3 regions of the Paenibacillus sp. J22R232 genome follow, and region 1 is predicted to be linked to each of the others. Evidence: riboswitches for the same ligand, from Rfam matches in the RefSeq annotation. Region 1 holds a riboswitch; each other region holds the start of a gene.

Region 1 (5,412 bases):
CAGGTATTGCAAGCCGCATGGACCAAGACGCATCAATACGATTTGGAGAAAGGCACGGGATTGCCCGCGTTTCTGTCAACGCTGCTGCCTCCGATTATTGAGAAGCTGATCAAAGGCAATGAGCTCAAAGGTTTTTCGCTACATGAAATTGCCGCTCTCGGTCAACTGATCGAATATTCGAATCTGTCGATAACGTCCATGCAAAATTGGGTAAAGCGCGATTTTAAGCCTTATTTCGATTGCCCGAAGGCGGGTAAAAAATATTCGCTCAATCAGGCTGCGTTATTGTTCATTATTGATGATTTAAAGTCAAATCTTGATTTTGAATCCATACGCAAGCTATTTGAGATCGTTTTTAAAAAACCAGAGGATGAGAAGGCCGATTTGGTCGGTCCTATTCAATTATATGCATCCTATACCAGTATGTTTGAAGAACTGGATGCTAACAACGATCAACTGCTCGATATTTCCGGACATTTGAAGGAAAATCCGCATCAAGATATTTTGACGGAGGAAGCCATTCGCTCGTCAGCCAATCAATTCGCGAACCAATTGCCTAACTTAACGGACAATCAATGGGAAGCCGTGCGCAATATTTTGCTGATTGCTGTCATATCCATACAAACGTCCTATTTTCATTCTCTCTCAAGGCGTTATTGCAATGCGACTTTGTTTCTAAGTCCCGAATAAAATAGTTCTATAGGGATATACAGAAACTCTTAATTGTCCTATACTGGATTATGTTGTAAATACAAACATAGACAATCTGAAAATGGCAAACTTGCCGAAAGGCTAGGACGCAAAGTTATGGGCCTAAAGCATGTGTGCTAAGGTCGCCAGACCGCCGGAAGGATATAGAGCTAAGAAGCTGTCCGCCTCCTGTGGCTGGATAGCTTTTTTGCTTTTTTCAGAGGGACAGAGGAGAGAAAGTGGAATGGTGTTGAAGGACTGGTTGAGGAAAACGAGCATGCTGTCGAAGAAAATGAACATGAGGAAAATTACGACCAAGTTATTTCTAATTACGGCAATCATCACCCTCTTCAATCTAGGTGCAGGCGCGTTTATTTATGTTCAGAACGTATCGGTTGCAGGCTCAGTCGAGGATTCGGATCACCTGTCACGTGCCGAGAGGAACTACCAAGGTATTTCCAATAAACTGCTGAAGGCCATGCTCCTAATGGTGGATGCAATCGAGAACGGAAATAGCGATGCTTCATCTATTATGAAAGATTTGGAAACCCTCCCTGCCAATATCGACGAGCTTGAGAAGCAGCTTATCGAAATGGACAAAAAATACCCTCCAGCTACGGAAGGCGGCCAGCTTTATGCCAATCAAATTGGCGTTCTTCGCCTCGCACTCGATAATCTCAATCAAACCAATACCGATGTATCAGGTTTAACAGCTGAAGAGAAGTCCTTGCGCATCAGCAATCTAATCAGCGTATATACTGTAATTCTGAGCTATTCGAACGATACCATGCATGAGCGGCTCACACAGGACGCAGAAACTACCCAAAACGATCTGAACCGAGATGTTTCGAGCGCTAATATCATCGTGCTCATCAACGTCATTCTGCTTGCCATATTGCCAGCAATCATGATTTATGGCGTCACGCAATCGATTAAAACGGGGCTGACCGGCATTACAAGACGCATACGCGCATATGGCAGCAATGATTTCACGAGTCAGGAGAAGCTGGCCCGCTCCGATGAATTCGGAGAAATTGATCAGGCGCTAGCCGCAATGGGCGATAATTTGCGCGACACGATAAAAGCTACGCTTAACGTCAGCGAGTCGGTGCTTCACGTTTCACGCAATATGGATACGATGATCGGAAGCAACCGCAAAGCTTCGGAGGATGTGAAAGGTCAGGTTGACCTTGGCCGTGAAGCGCTGCTATCGCAATATGACGATGCTTCATCGATCTCGGCGGTAACGGAGCAAATATCGGCAAGCTCCGAGCAGATTGCTGCTTCAAGCGAGTACATAAACAATGACATGCGCCAAATGAAGCAGTCCTCCCAGAGCGGCTCGCAGCAAATGGCAGGCGTTGTCGTCATGGTTAACGAAACCGTTGAGCAATTCGCCAAGCTGACGGAGGCATTTGAAGCGATGAATGGCCGATACAACAATGTTTCCAAGTTTTTGAACGGCATTCAGGATTTGAACACGCAGACGAATCTGTTGTCGCTTAACGCATCCATTGAATCCGCAAGGGCTGGGGAGCATGGACGCGGCTTTGCGGTTGTGGCGGAAGAAATTAGGAAGCTGTCGAGCCAGACGGATTCCATATCTAAGCAGATTACGAAGGAATTGTCGCTCATTCAGAGCGATGTAGCCTCAAGCAGCAGAACCATCGGAAGCTTTGCGAATGTGATTCAATCGACAAGGCAAGCTTCGGAGACGGCAAGCGGCACGTTCCAAGCTTTGGAATCGCAAAGCAGCGTATTGTCTGACCAAATGAGCGAAATTTCAACGGCAATAAGCGAGATAACGGCAGGAATGACGCATATCGTTTCCGCTGTTGACAAACTGCTGAACACATCCACGGACGTTAACGGGAAAATGGAGCATATGAGCGAGCTTTCCGTTAAGCAAAACGATATTTCCGATGAGCTTCGCAATCTGGCAGAAAAGCTGACCGGCTCTTCGCATGAGCTGAAAGAGAAGGCTTCTGTCTTTAAGCTATAGAAGTAATAATAGCCAAATCAAAGGGCGCTTCTGCGATATGCAGAAGCGTTCTTTTTTTTGCGAGCTTGCCGATAGTTGGCTTAGCGGTTTGTCATGGAAAAGTCACAGGGGCGTTAGGAAAGTCATTGTACGAGCAGTATAATAAACCGTTGTACCGATATGATAGATAGAAAACAGCTGGAGGTAGCGGAGAATGACGACTGTACAATTTCCAAAAGATTTCAAATGGGGAACGGCTACTGCCGCGTACCAAATCGAAGGCGCATTTGATGAGGATGGACGGAGTGCCAGCATATGGGACACGTTCGCCAAAACACCGGGCAAGGTGTTGAACGGAGACAACGGCGACGTGGCATGCGACAGTTATCACCGCGTCGATGATGACATTCGGCTGCTGAAGGAGCTTGGCGTTTCCGTATATAGGTTCTCGATAGCTTGGCCGCGCGTGATCCCGCAAGGCAGAGGGGAAATTAATCCGCTAGGCCTTGATTACTACGAGGAGCTAATCGACAAGCTCATCGCGAATGATATTGAACCTTTTGTAACGCTATACCATTGGGATTTGCCTCAGACGCTTCAGGATGGGGGAGGATGGGAAAACCGTGCGACAATTGATGCTTTTGTCCAATATGCAGAGACGGTATTCCGTAAATTTAACGGTAAGGTTAAAAGATGGATTACGCTTAACGAGCCTTGGTGTATTTCCATATTATCCAACTACCTAGGCGCACATGCGCCAGGCAAGCAGGATATGCAGGCTGCACTTGATGTCGCTCACCACATTCTAGTGGCTCACGGCTTAACCGTTAAGCGATTCCGCGAGCTTGGCATCGAAGGCGAGATCGGTTATGCGCCGAATACGGAATGGAGAACGGCCTACAGCTCTTCTCCTGAGGATGTACGGGCTGCCCAGCTCCGCAACGGTTCATTTAATGAATGGTTCCTATCGCCTGTATTGAAAGGCGAGTATCCGGTGCTGCTGACGAATTGGTACGAGAGCAAGGGCTTCAAGGTGAAGGTTGAGCCGGGGGACATGGCTATTATTTCGCAGCCAATCGATTTCTTAGGCATCAATTATTATACGGGCAGCTTGATTCGCCATGCGGAGGGCAATGATTTGTATGACAGCGAAGAAATTAGCTCAAGCTTTGCCAAAACGGATTTTGATTGGAATATATATGCTGACGGGTTCTACCATGTGCTGACTTGGATCACCGAAACTTACGGTCAAATTCCGATCTATATTACCGAGAATGGCGCTTGTTACGAGGCAGAGCTGCAGGATGGGCAAATAAACGACGAAGCGAGAATCAGCTTCCTTCGCGATCATATTATGGCTTTGCACCGCGCGATCGAGTCTGGCGTGCCCGTTAAAGGCTACATGGTGTGGTCATTGATGGACAACTTCGAATGGGCCTTTGGCTATTCCAAGCCTTTCGGGCTCGTTCATATCAACTTCGAGACGCTGGAGAGAACGCCAAAGGCAAGCTATTATTGGTATAACCAGCTTGTCGCTGCCAACCAATTGGAGATTTAATCGTCAGTCTTATGAAGCAGGCGGAACCCGAGCAAGGGGATTCTGCCTGCTTCTTTGTGCTGTAAAAGAAGGATAAGCATGCCATACGCCGAAATGAGGGAGTGGCAGCGGGCAAATACATAGCCGGAAGCTGAACGCATTCGGCGCCATGCAAAAGCAAGCGCCAAAGCGGAGCCGCTCCTAATCCATTTGTTGACTTACAGCAAATATAAGTGGTTCAATTGAACCATCGACAACAAAGGGAGCAGTGAATACATCCATGTTTAAACAATTTCTTAAGGCATCTAGGGTCAGGGTGTTACCTGTGATGCTCATTCCGGTAGCGTTAGGCGCACTTGGCGCATATGTTTGGAACGGCGTTTTCCATCCATTCTTGTTCGTGATTACGATTATCGGCGCAGGAGCGGCACATTTGTTCTCTAATATGATCAATGATTTATGGGATTATTATAACGGTACGGATACGGCTGCCCAGACAACGGATGGCGTGATTCCAACTAATTCGGGTTATTTGACGAAGGGAACCTGGAGCATTCGCGCATTTGCCGCAGTCACGTGGGTCTTGTTCGGCATTGCGGCGATATGCGGTGTCATCTTAAGCATGTTAAGCGGCTGGCTTGCGCTAGTGTTTGGCGTTCTAGGCGCTTTAATCGCTTATTTCTATGTGGCGCCGCCTATCCAGTTCGGTTATCGAGGCAAAGGCTACAGTGAGCTTGCGATTCTGATCTCATTCGGGGTACTGCCTGTCGTCGGCGCTTATTTCGTGCAAACCTCGCAGCTCGATTACCGCGCATTGCTGCTTTCATTGCCGATTGGACTGCTCACGACTCTCATTTTGTTCAACCATCATTTTTTGCATTGGCAAGCGGACAAGCAAGCCGGCAAACGGACGCTAGTCGTTGTATGGGGGGAGCGCAGGGCGTTGCTGTTCTCGCGCGTTTTGCTGGCACTGGCTTATTTCACTCTCGTTGTATGCGTGGCACTGGACGCGCTGCCGGTATATGCTTTGCTCGCTTTGCCGACAGCCATTCCGTTGTACCGCGTTTATGGCCGGCTATCGGCGCGCAACGATTCAGCGGCATACGTGCCGTTGATGGGCGCCTCTGTGAAAGCGACGATTCGCTGCGGAACGGTACTGATAGCTGCTTTATGGATTCAAGGACTTGTGCAAGCAATCAACTAA
Region 2 (5,412 bases), on a different contig from region 1:
TGCCCCGCTTGGCAGCCCGCTGCAGCTCGCTCGGCGGTGTAGCGGACAGCAGCAGCCGTGCTGCGCCTGGTGCGCAGCTTTTGTCAGCGGCATAGTGCAAAAGGGGATCACCGGCGGAAGGAAACGCATCCAGTTCGTCAACGACGACTAGGTCAAAGCCCTGATAAAAACGGAGCAGCTGATGCGTCGTAGCCAGCGTTATATCCCCATATTCCCAGCGCTGCTCGCTGCCTCCGTATAAGGTAACCACGGATGCCCTTGGGAACGCTTTGCGTATTCGTGGATCGAGCTCAATGACGACATCGCGGCGCGGCGTTGCGATGAGCGCCTTGCCGCCCCACAGCAGAACGGACTCGACTAGAGGGAATATCATTTCGGTCTTGCCCGCCCCTGTCACGGCCCAAAGAAGAAACTCTCTCGGTCCCTCTCCTCTCCTTTCCGGCTTATCATTCCTGCCCGCATATGTCGCCTCTACAAACTGCAGCGCTTTCGCTGCCGCGGCCGTCTGCGCAGGACTAAGCTGCCATTTCGCTAACCGCTGCTCATGGGACAGCGCCTTGCGCCCCCTCGCAGCGCTCCTCTCTGCTCCACGAAGACCCGAGCGCTGCCCCGTAACCAGCAGCTCGCATTCCCGGCTCCGCCCCATCCCAATGCACGCCGTGCAATAGGCGCACACCCTCCCGCACGCGGCGCATGCCGTGCGGTGCATGGCCGCCTCACCGCTCCCGCAGCGCAGACATCTGCACTCGCGCCTGTGGCGTCCCAGCGCGCCCGATCGCCCGCCATCCGCGGCGGCGATCGATCCGCCCAGGCGCACCTGCCCGAGCAGCGCGGCAAGCTGTAGCATTTCGCTCCAGCCTGCCGCGGAGCCGGGTCCGCCCGCGCCGGACAACAGGGCGTGCGCTTCGCTGCGGAGCAGCGCACGTCCCTGCAGCATAGCCGCGGCGCGCTGCGCCCCCGCCGCGAGCCCCTCCAGTTCCGCTCGACGATGTACGGCTTCTCCCCTCTCCAACCACGCCGCTCTACCGTTCACTGCTCCTGTTCCTCGTTCTATTTGATCCGTCCAATTCCCGTTCTCCCCTGTCTCTGCATCCCTAGCGTTTCCTGCTCCCCGCTCCCGTCGTTCCGCCCACTCTCTCCTACCTCCTGCTTCTCGTTCTCTTCGATCCGTCCAATCCCCGTTCTCCCTTGTCTCTGCATCCCTAGCGCTTCCTGCTCCCCGCTCCCTTCGTTCCGCCCACTCTCTCCCACCTCCTGCTCCTCGTTCTCTTCGATCCGTCCAATTCCCGTTCTCTCCTGTCTCTCCCTCCCAACCACTCGATTCTTTCCGATCCCACCGCTCCGCCAAACGCACTACCCCTTCCTCCCCCAGCTTCGCAAGTTTCTTGTCTTTGCTGCCAAACCTCAGCCAGCGCCCCAATTCTGCGTTCTCTTTGCCCTCTTGCGCCATGCGTTTAGCCTGCTCGGCACAGGCAATGAGCAGCTCTATCGCTTCAAAGCTATCCGTAGAGCTCGTTTCCATTCTCACCTTTGCCGCTTCTCCCAATCGCTTGTCTTGTTGATCGACGGCAACCTTCAACCCGCTCCGCTTTAACGCGACGGACCCCCACAGCTCGACAGCCAAACAAGCATCGCCAAGCGGCAGCTCCTCCCGCAGCAGCCAGCCGCTTTCTCCCTTTTCCTTGTTTAGGCAACCAGCCCCGCCATAATGGCCATCCATCCAAAAATGCCTATCGATCGCAGCATGCATAGACATCTCTGCCTGCCAGCCTCCACGTGTCTTAACCACATATATCCGAACCCTCATCCTGTTCTCCCCTTTGCTCTTCGGCTGAGCATTCAGCGTCTCATCCATCCGTTAAGGCTATTCCACATGCCTGCGGTGAACAAAAAAAAGCACACCCGATGACGCGCAGCGCGTCATCGGGTGTGCTTCACCCTGAATATTCATTTGCAAAAATTATATCCTAAAATGGCATTTTGGACAAATCCGACGGATTCTGCAAATCAATCAACACGGCATGATCCGCTTGCGATACGATGCCTTCGGCCTGCAGGAGCCATAATAGCTGGGTACCGTCCACTTCCTTCGCTTGTGAGCGCTTACGATCTATATTTTCGCTATCCGAACCTATATCTTTGCTATGCACCTTAATTTCTTTGCCGTCTCTGGAAAAACGCTCAACGATGGACAGCGTTTCATCGGTGATCCCCTGATCCACAATGGTAAGCCGTACATCCTTGCCCATTCTCCTCGAAAAAGAAAACAACGAACGCATATACCATTCCATATTTTTTTGCCGAACGTCCGCCACAAGCACAAAATGCTTGCTAGCCTGCTGCCTTCCTCGCCGAATGCGAAATGCCAGATGCACCGACAAAGCAGCCAAAGCATAACAGCCAATGACCAAAAGTAATACCTCCAACATGGCGGCCACCTCCTCATGGTGACACTATATGCCGGGAAGAGCCCACTGGTTCCGCCAAAAAGGACAAGATTGCAAAATGGGCGCAGTGCCTCAAAGTCCTACTTTAATGGTTATTAATAGTCAAATTCCGACAAAGAAACACCCTTGAGCAATTTACAATATATGTTATCATTTTATTACGTAGACTTGCATATATAAGATATGCGTGATTATGGAAAGGAAGCGGTGATTGACGCTTATTAGATTAGCCAGGGAAGCGATGAAGTATAGTCTGTATGTGGACACTTGGATTATATGGAGCGAGTAGTGTAACCGGCCCTCTTAGACCCCTACCACCTATCTAAGAGGAGAGTGAATCATGCGTTATTTTAAAAAACGAATGTCTTTAAGCTTAGCCCTTTTATTAATTTTTTCGCTTGCATTAGGTTCTATAGCCATGGCAGAAGGAGACAACAGCGGCAGCCCTTCCGGAGAAGTGCCGTCAACTGAGAACAGTTGCCAAACCTACTCTACGGATAGGGAGCATATTATCGCCAGCCAAGCCAGTATCGTTGACAACGGCAACGGTACGGCAACGGCAACTTTCACCACGACGCAAGATTGCGTACGGGTAAGCTTCTCCTCCTATGCCGGACCTGCAGATTGGAAACCGGGTCCAGGCGAGACCACTATACCGTATAACAAGCAAGTCCATTTCGATGGGCACTCCATTATATATCCGAAAGCAGGAAGCTACACCATTACGGTTAACCTTCCCGTTTGCCAGCCTTACCAGCTTGATATCTACAGCGGAGAGCTGCTCACCCAGCTGGGAGTAGGCGCTCACGGCAACAAGATTAAAGCTTGGAAGCTAAAGCTCACCAGCACCTGCGCAGGCAGCCTTATTATCAATAAACATCTCAATAACGTTGAAGGAGCGCCCCATGCTGGCATTGCCTTCGAGCTATGGAGCAATGACTCTCTGTTCCGAACAGGAACGACGGACGCAAACGGCGTCCTGGAGTTCAAGGATTTGCCGATCGGCTCTTACGTCCTTAAGGAACTAACGTTAACCGGATTCACAACCGATTTGACCGCAAGCCAGCAAATTGAGGTTACGGCTGCTTCCAGTGCATTAAAAGTAGTGATCAACACGCCGAAGCTAAAGCTGGATACTGCCTGTTCGGCTGATCCGGAAGCTACAAGAAGCTGGATCGTAACGAATGAAAGCAATATCGAGGTACCGTTCGTATGGGAAGTTCCCGGCTCGAATCAGACCGGTGACGGCAAAATTCCGGGTAACGCCTCGGTAACCCTATCCACTTACGCGGTTCAGTCCCATCCAGAAACGTTCGTCAAAGCAGCAAGCACGAATCCGAATACGCTAACCATCTCATGGGGCAATGAAAAGGTGCTATCGCTCGTAAACGATGGCGTGGTTTGTACAACGCCGACACCAACGCCGTCGACGTCACCTACTCCTACGCCTACTATTACGCCAACGCCTACAACTTCAGCGACTCCTGAGACTACGCCTACTTTATCGCCTACGCCATTCTCGACACCAGTGACTACACCGACCGTAACGCCTTCGTCAACGACAACGCCGACGGTATCCCCTACGCCTGAGGAAACGGACATTATTGAAATCGACGATGATGAGCCGCCAGTTGGCGGGGTAGACGATGGTCAGGAGGTTGACTCCGCTACCGATACCGTTGTCGATGATGAACAAGTACCGCTTGATACGTTGCCGAAGACAGGCGACACTAGTCCAATACCGTATTATCTAATCGGCGCTTTTGCTTTGACAGCTGGATTCATATCCATGCGCAAACAAAAACAAAGTAAATAACGCATATTCGTATAACATCTTGCTGCCCGCTCATTAGACGCAAAAACCCCCGCAATCGAGCAGATTGCGGGGGTTTTCTCTATATGTAAATCTGATTGCGATTAAAGCTACAATGTGACCCAACCGTATTTAATCGACTGGATAACGGCTTGCGTACGATCATCAACTTCCATCTTTTGCAAAATACTGCTCACATGGTTTTTGACCGTTTTCTCGCTGATAAATAAGAATTCGCCGATAAGCTTGTTGCTTTTGCCTTCTGCCATTAACCTTAGAACCTCGGCCTCTCGGCGCGTTAACGGGCTCTCATCGCCAGCAACGAATTTCACTCCCGGCTCTTGGGCTGCTGCTGCGCCTGAAACGATTCCCATCTCGTCCAAGTATGTCATGCGGCGAAGCTGGTTAATCAGCTTGCCCGTTACTTTAGGATGGATATAGGCATGGCCTTGAACTACGGAGCGAATAGCATTAATAAGCGATTCTGCCTCCATATCTTTTAACAAATAGCCGGTAGCCCCTTTTCGAAGCGTTTCAAACACATAGCTCTCATCATCGTGGATAGATAAAATGATAACCTTTACATCGGGAAACAAGCTCTTCAACCGCTCAGTCGTAACGACTCCGTTCTCGATTGGCATATTGATATCCATCAAAACAATCTCAGGAATCGTATGATTGCAAAACTCCATGACTTGAATGCCGTCCCCGCATTCGCCGATAACTTCAAGATCGTCTTCCATATTTAGAATCCGTTTAAGTCCTTCGCGAAATAGCTGGTGGTCATCCGCAAGTAAAATTTTGATAGTATTCATACTGCTTGCAGGTCTCTGGATCATCAACATCTTACTCCTTTCTAGATTCGGCAGTAGTAGGTATATCTATTACAATCTTCGTCCCTCTACCAGGATTTGAGTCTATATCCATCCTTCCCTCAATCAGCTCAATCCGCTCTCTCATTCCAACCAATCCAAAATGCGCGTTTCGGGTGGCGTCCTGCTCGATTAATTCACTGTGAAACCCAACGCCGTTATCTTGAATAATGAGTGAAATATGCTGTGGCTGATAGTTAATCTCGAGCTTAATATGAGAAGCGCTAGCATGCTTCAACGCATTCGTGAAAGCTTCTTGTACCAATCGGTATATGGCAGC
Region 3 (5,412 bases), on a different contig from region 1:
AGTGACGGTTCGAGTAACGAAGCCGAACCCGCCGTTCGATATCCATTTTGACGGAGTAACGGTGGAGCTGCGTAGAAAGCGGGATGCTGATGGACGAACTATTCCCGCATAATGGGGCAGCAGCTTATATTGCACTTGGCTCGAACATGGGGAACAGAGAACAACTACTGTTGTCCGCGATTAGCTTAATAGACGAGCATTCAAGCATCAAGGTAAACCGAGTATCCGGTTTGTATGAGACGGATCCGGTAGGCTATACGGAGCAACCGCCTTTTCTCAATATGGTGTTGGCTGTACAAACGACATTATCTCCGATAGAGCTGCTGCGTCAGCTTCTAGCCTTTGAGCAGCAATTAGGGAGAGTTCGACAAATACGTTGGGGACCTAGAACCATTGACCTCGATCTGCTCCTATATGATAATGTCAGAATGGATCAAGAGGAACTAACCTTGCCGCATCCGCGCATGATGGAGCGGGCGTTTGTCCTTGTGCCGCTGCATGATGTGCTTGATCAATCGCATCTGCTGCAGCAGGAGGTAGGCGCAGCGTCCGAAGCGGCGCTTCTGGATGGAAAGGAAGGCATTACATTATGGAAAACAATCAATTGGCGCAGCGCGTCAGAGCCTTTCGAAAGCTGAAGGGCTACACTCAGCAGGAGCTGGCCAAGGAGCTTGGCGTATCAGTAGCCGTGCTCGGCTCTTTAGAGCGCGGAACAAGAAAGACCGATCCGAAGCTGCTCGGCCATATCGCCAAAACGCTAGGAATCAGCTACGAGGAGTTAATGTCGGATGATCGCGAATAGCGATGCTGCATTTCTTTCATATGAACAATAACCAATCAGAAGGGAAGTGAGGAGCGACATGCTGAAAGTCGGAGACATCGAGATGAAGAACAGAGTGGGGCTAGCACCGATGGCAGGCGAGTGCAATCCTGCTTATCGATTGATTGCAAAGGAATATGAAACAGGGCCTTGTATGTGCGGGGATGGTTAGTGACAACGCTATTCTTCACGGCAACAAATGAACGCTTGAAATGCTGTTCGTTGACGAACGCGAGAAGCCGCTCAGCCTTCGAATATTCGGCGGGGCCGGAATCGCTTGTCGATAAAAATTCACGAATTGGTTTCGTCAGCTTTAGATGCGGTTAAGAAGCGAGTAACAGTGAAAATGCGTACCAGCTGGGACGATGAGCATATAGTTGCTGTTGAGAATGCGCGTGCCGTTGGGCACGCGGGAGGCAAGGCGGTAAGCATGCACGGTCGCGAGCAGCTGTATACAGGCATGGCCAATTTGGACATCATAAAAGATGTAAAAGAAGCGGTATCTTTTCCTGATATAAGCAATGGAGACGTAATCTTACTTGAGAATGCCAAGCACCTTCTGGATCATACCGGCTGCGACGGCGCAATGATTAGCCGCGAGGAGAACTAATCAGCTGCTATTACAGCTGACGGAACATCAGGTACTGTTGAAGGGATCGTATACTAATCCAATCATAGACCGGTTATAGGCAGCGGATGGAAATCGAAGCTTACCGACAGCATTCGACAAAAGCTGCTATCGAGCGGCTTCTGCTTCCGTTTTAAGAATTGAAACGGTTTCAATGGCTCGTCTGGCTTTGATTGACATTCAGGGAACCTTGCAATATAATCGTGCAATATAATCTAACGAATACATCAAGAGCGCTCCAATTAACAGTAGGTATGAGGATCAGGAAGCGTAATATATTAGGTATCAGTGAATTCATACAAGGTATGAAAAATTAGTCACATGACAGGAGAATCGGAAAGATGAACGATAAGCAAATCATTCTGACTCAAGAAGGGCTGCGAAAGCTTGAAGATGAATTAGAAAACCTAAAATCGGTCAAGCGTCGTGAAGTTGCTGAACGTATTAAAGTAGCGATTGGCTATGGTGATATAAGCGAGAACTCGGAGTATGAGGATGCGAAGAATGAGCAGGCGTTTATCGAAGGACGCGTTCTTACCCTTGAGAAAATGCTGCGCAACGCGCGTATAATAAATAATGACGATATTGATATTGATACCGTTAGCATCGGTTCGATCGTGACGGTTGAAGATATGGAATACGGCGACACAATGGAATATTCCATTGTAGGCACGGCAGAGGCTGATCCGCTGCAAAATAAGATCTCAAATGAAAGTCCGGTAGGCAAAGCGATTTTGGGCAAGAAAAAAGGAACGGTTGTCGAAGTCAGCGTACCTGTCGGCATCATTCAATACAAAATTCTCGACATCAAAAAGTAAGGTTTGCTATGCGCGGATCAAAAAGCTTCCTTGTAGGAAGCTTTTTGAACGTTTAAAATATAAGAACGTATAGATGGATACTGATGCGGCGCTTATATTTTATCGGAAAATGATTGAATGCCGCAATAATCTGGCCACAGCTGCTTATGCTTGCCGAATGATCAAGGAGATGAAGAAGTGGAACATGAAAACAATGAGCAGGAGCTAAGCGAGCTCTTGCAAATTCGCAGAGACAAATTAGACGAGCTTAGAGGGTTGGGCGTCGATCCTTTCGGACGGAAGTTTGAGCGGACGCATAACGCAAAAGAAATCGTACAAACCAATGAAGGTCATAGCAAGGAAGAACTGGAGGGACAAGCCGTTTCCGTGCGCATTGCAGGACGTATCATGCAAAAACGCGGAATGGGCAAGGCCGGTTTTGCCACGATTCAGGATTTGAGCGGAAAGATCCAAATCTATGTACGTAAAGATACCGTCGAGGAGCACAAGTTTGCCGCATTCGATCTGCTCGATATTGGAGATATCATCGGCGTGCAGGGCGTTGTGTTCAAAACAAATACGGGCGAGGTTTCAGTCAAAGCCCATGATATTGAAGTGTTGACGAAGTCGTTGCTTCCGCTGCCTGACAAATATCACGGCCTGAAGGATGTAGAGCTTCGTTACCGCCAACGTTATGTTGATCTTATCGTCAACCCTGACGTACAGCAAACCTTTATTACACGTTCCAAAATCATTCAATCGATGCGCCGCTACCTGGATTCCCGAGGTTATCTAGAGGTAGAGACGCCAACCTTGCATTCCATTGCAGGCGGTGCGGCAGCGCGTCCGTTCGAGACACATCATAATGCGCTTGATATGCAGCTTTATATGCGTATCGCGATCGAACTTCATTTGAAACGCCTCATCGTCGGCGGATTGGAGAAGGTATACGAAATTGGCCGCGTATATCGCAATGAAGGGATGTCCACGCGGCATAATCCAGAGTTTACGATGATTGAGTTGTACGAGGCTTACGCGGACTATAAGGACATTATGGCTTTGACAGAGAATGTCATTGCACATATCGCCCAAGAAGTGCTCGGTACGACGACGATCACTTATCAAGGGCAAGAAATTGATTTAGCTCCGCAATGGCGCAGAGTATCCATGGTTGAGATTGTTAAGGAAACGACTGGCGTTGATTTCGGCGTGGAAATGAGCGATGAGGAAGCACACCGCTTGGCAAAGGAGCATAAGGTTGGAGTTGATGCCCATATGACCTTTGGCCATATCCTTAACGCCTTTTTCGAGCAGTTCTGTGAGCACACTCTAATTCAGCCGACTTTTGTAACCGGACATCCGGTCGCTATTTCACCGCTTGCGAAAAAGAGCGAAGCAGATCCGCGTTTCACAGATCGTTTCGAGTTGTTTATTGTGGCTCGCGAACATGCGAATGCTTTTACAGAGCTTAATGATCCTATCGATCAACGCGAACGGTTCGAATCACAGCTAGTTGAACGTGAGCATGGCAATGATGAAGCACATGAGATGGATGAGGACTTTATCCGTGCTTTAGAATACGGTATGCCGCCTACTGGGGGGCTTGGAATCGGGATAGACCGCTTGATTATGCTGTTGACAGATGCACCGTCCATCCGTGACGTGCTGCTGTTCCCTCATATGAGAGACCAAAAGTCTGCTGAATAACACAGTGTATAGAATCGCCGGGGCTGATTAGTCTCGGCGTTTTTTTATTGACTAATATCTAGCTTCTACGGCATCAATTCTTAAAATCTACCAAAATATGCCCTGAAATCTAATAGGCCTATTGATTTGTGAGATTCATATGGTATATTAGAACTATAAAGCAGAGCACGATAACGGCAAACCTATCGAAAGGTAGGGACGCAAAGCTAAAGGGCCTTCCGAAAGATGGCAGCCAGCTACCGAATGGACAAGCTTTTTTTTTATTTTCTCTTTAAATGAATGAGTAAAGCTTCATACGATAACGGCAAACCTATCGAAAGATAGGGACGCAAAGCTAAAGGGCCTTCCGAAAGATGGCAGCCAGCTACCGAAAGGGGTTTTTTTTATGCGTAAATTTATGATGTTGATCGCAGCTTTTATCCTGTTTGCTTCTATTAATGTAACGCCTGCTCAGGCTAGTGAAGCAAACCAATGGCTGGATACGACTAATCTCAGCAACGGTGTCGTGGCTGTTAAATATCCGGTTAACGCTAAAGTGAAAACGAAACTTATGATTGCAAAAGGACAAGCTAACTATACGTACAACCTAACTGCAGGTGGAAAAACAGAACAATTTCCGCTGCAGCTTGGTAACGGGCAATATACAATATCGGTATTAGAAAACGCGTCGGCAAACAAGTACAAGCTGGTATCAAAACAAACCGTTACCCTGAGCTTGAAAGACAGTACAGTACTTTATCTGAACTCGATCCAAAACATTAATTGGACCGATACAAGCAACGCGATCCTGAAGGCTAAAGAGCTTACAAAAAACAAAAAAACGGATAGCGAGAAAGTAAAGGCCGTTTATGATTATGTTATTACAAACATTAACTACGACAATCAATTAGCCGCGAACCTTTCGGTTGATTACTTGCCAAGTATCGATCGTACGTTCAAATCTAAGAAGGACATTTGCTACGGATATGCTGCATTGTTTGCAGGAATGCTTCGCAGCTTGGATATTCCGACAAAGTTGATGATGGGAAATTCGTCATACGTTGATGTTTATCACGCTTGGAACGAAGTTTACTTGGATGGCAAATGGGTCATCATCGACACAACAGTTGATGCAGGCCTTAAAAAGGGCAACAAGAAGTTCGAGCAAATTAAGGATGCTTCGAAATACACAGTCGCAAAACAATATTAAGGGTTAGAACAACGAGCAGGCGTATATACGCTTTGCTCGTTTTTTTGTTTGTTCCTTCATTAATATAGCTCATATCGAGATTGGTGTTTTTCTTCAATTTTATGAACGGAAAAATGATTTTACTAAATCTGAAAAAAACACTTGCAATGCCATAGGCAAACGTGATATATTATCTAGGTCGCCAACGAGACACACGGCCGACACGGAAGAAAAGATTGCTCTTTGAAAACTGAACAACGAGTAATAACTGCCTCGCAAATCCTTCGGGATA

The links. Region 1 has a riboswitch for cyclic di-GMP ahead of AC0YN3_RS00840 (methyl-accepting chemotaxis protein). Riboswitches for the same ligand answer to the same signal wherever they lie in the genome.
Region 2: another riboswitch for cyclic di-GMP. It lies ahead of AC0YN3_RS16140 (SpaA isopeptide-forming pilin-related protein); the one in region 1 lies ahead of AC0YN3_RS00840 (methyl-accepting chemotaxis protein).
Region 3: another riboswitch for cyclic di-GMP. It lies ahead of AC0YN3_RS30485 (transglutaminase family protein); the one in region 1 lies ahead of AC0YN3_RS00840 (methyl-accepting chemotaxis protein).

What each region holds. Positions count from the first base shown of each region.
Region 1 covers NZ_JBWDNK010000001.1:189,159-194,570, forward strand. The annotation lists gene AC0YN3_RS00835 (DUF1836 domain-containing protein) at 1-690, shown strand, start outside; cyclic di-GMP riboswitch class I at 765-849, shown strand; gene AC0YN3_RS00840 (methyl-accepting chemotaxis protein) at 935-2,692, shown strand; gene AC0YN3_RS00845 (GH1 family beta-glucosidase) at 2,886-4,229, shown strand; gene AC0YN3_RS00850 (UbiA family prenyltransferase) at 4,537-5,412, shown strand.
Region 2 covers NZ_JBWDNK010000004.1:514,871-520,282, reverse strand. The annotation lists gene AC0YN3_RS16150 (ATP-dependent helicase ComFA) at 1-1,807, opposite strand, end outside; gene AC0YN3_RS16145 (hypothetical protein) at 1,968-2,429, opposite strand; cyclic di-GMP riboswitch class II at 2,673-2,756, shown strand; gene AC0YN3_RS16140 (SpaA isopeptide-forming pilin-related protein) at 2,788-4,263, shown strand; gene AC0YN3_RS16135 (response regulator) at 4,371-5,099, opposite strand; gene AC0YN3_RS16130 (sensor histidine kinase) at 5,107-5,412, opposite strand, start outside.
Region 3 covers NZ_JBWDNK010000021.1:71,847-77,258, forward strand. The annotation lists gene folB (dihydroneopterin aldolase) at 1-112, shown strand, start outside; gene folK (2-amino-4-hydroxy-6-hydroxymethyldihydropteridine diphosphokinase) at 90-638, shown strand; gene AC0YN3_RS30465 (helix-turn-helix domain-containing protein) at 590-802, shown strand; partial or broken gene AC0YN3_RS30470 (tRNA-dihydrouridine synthase) at 861-1,418, shown strand; gene greA (transcription elongation factor GreA) at 1,790-2,266, shown strand; gene lysS (lysine--tRNA ligase) at 2,444-3,952, shown strand; cyclic di-GMP riboswitch class I at 4,118-4,196, shown strand; cyclic di-GMP riboswitch class I at 4,246-4,324, shown strand; gene AC0YN3_RS30485 (transglutaminase family protein) at 4,338-5,141, shown strand.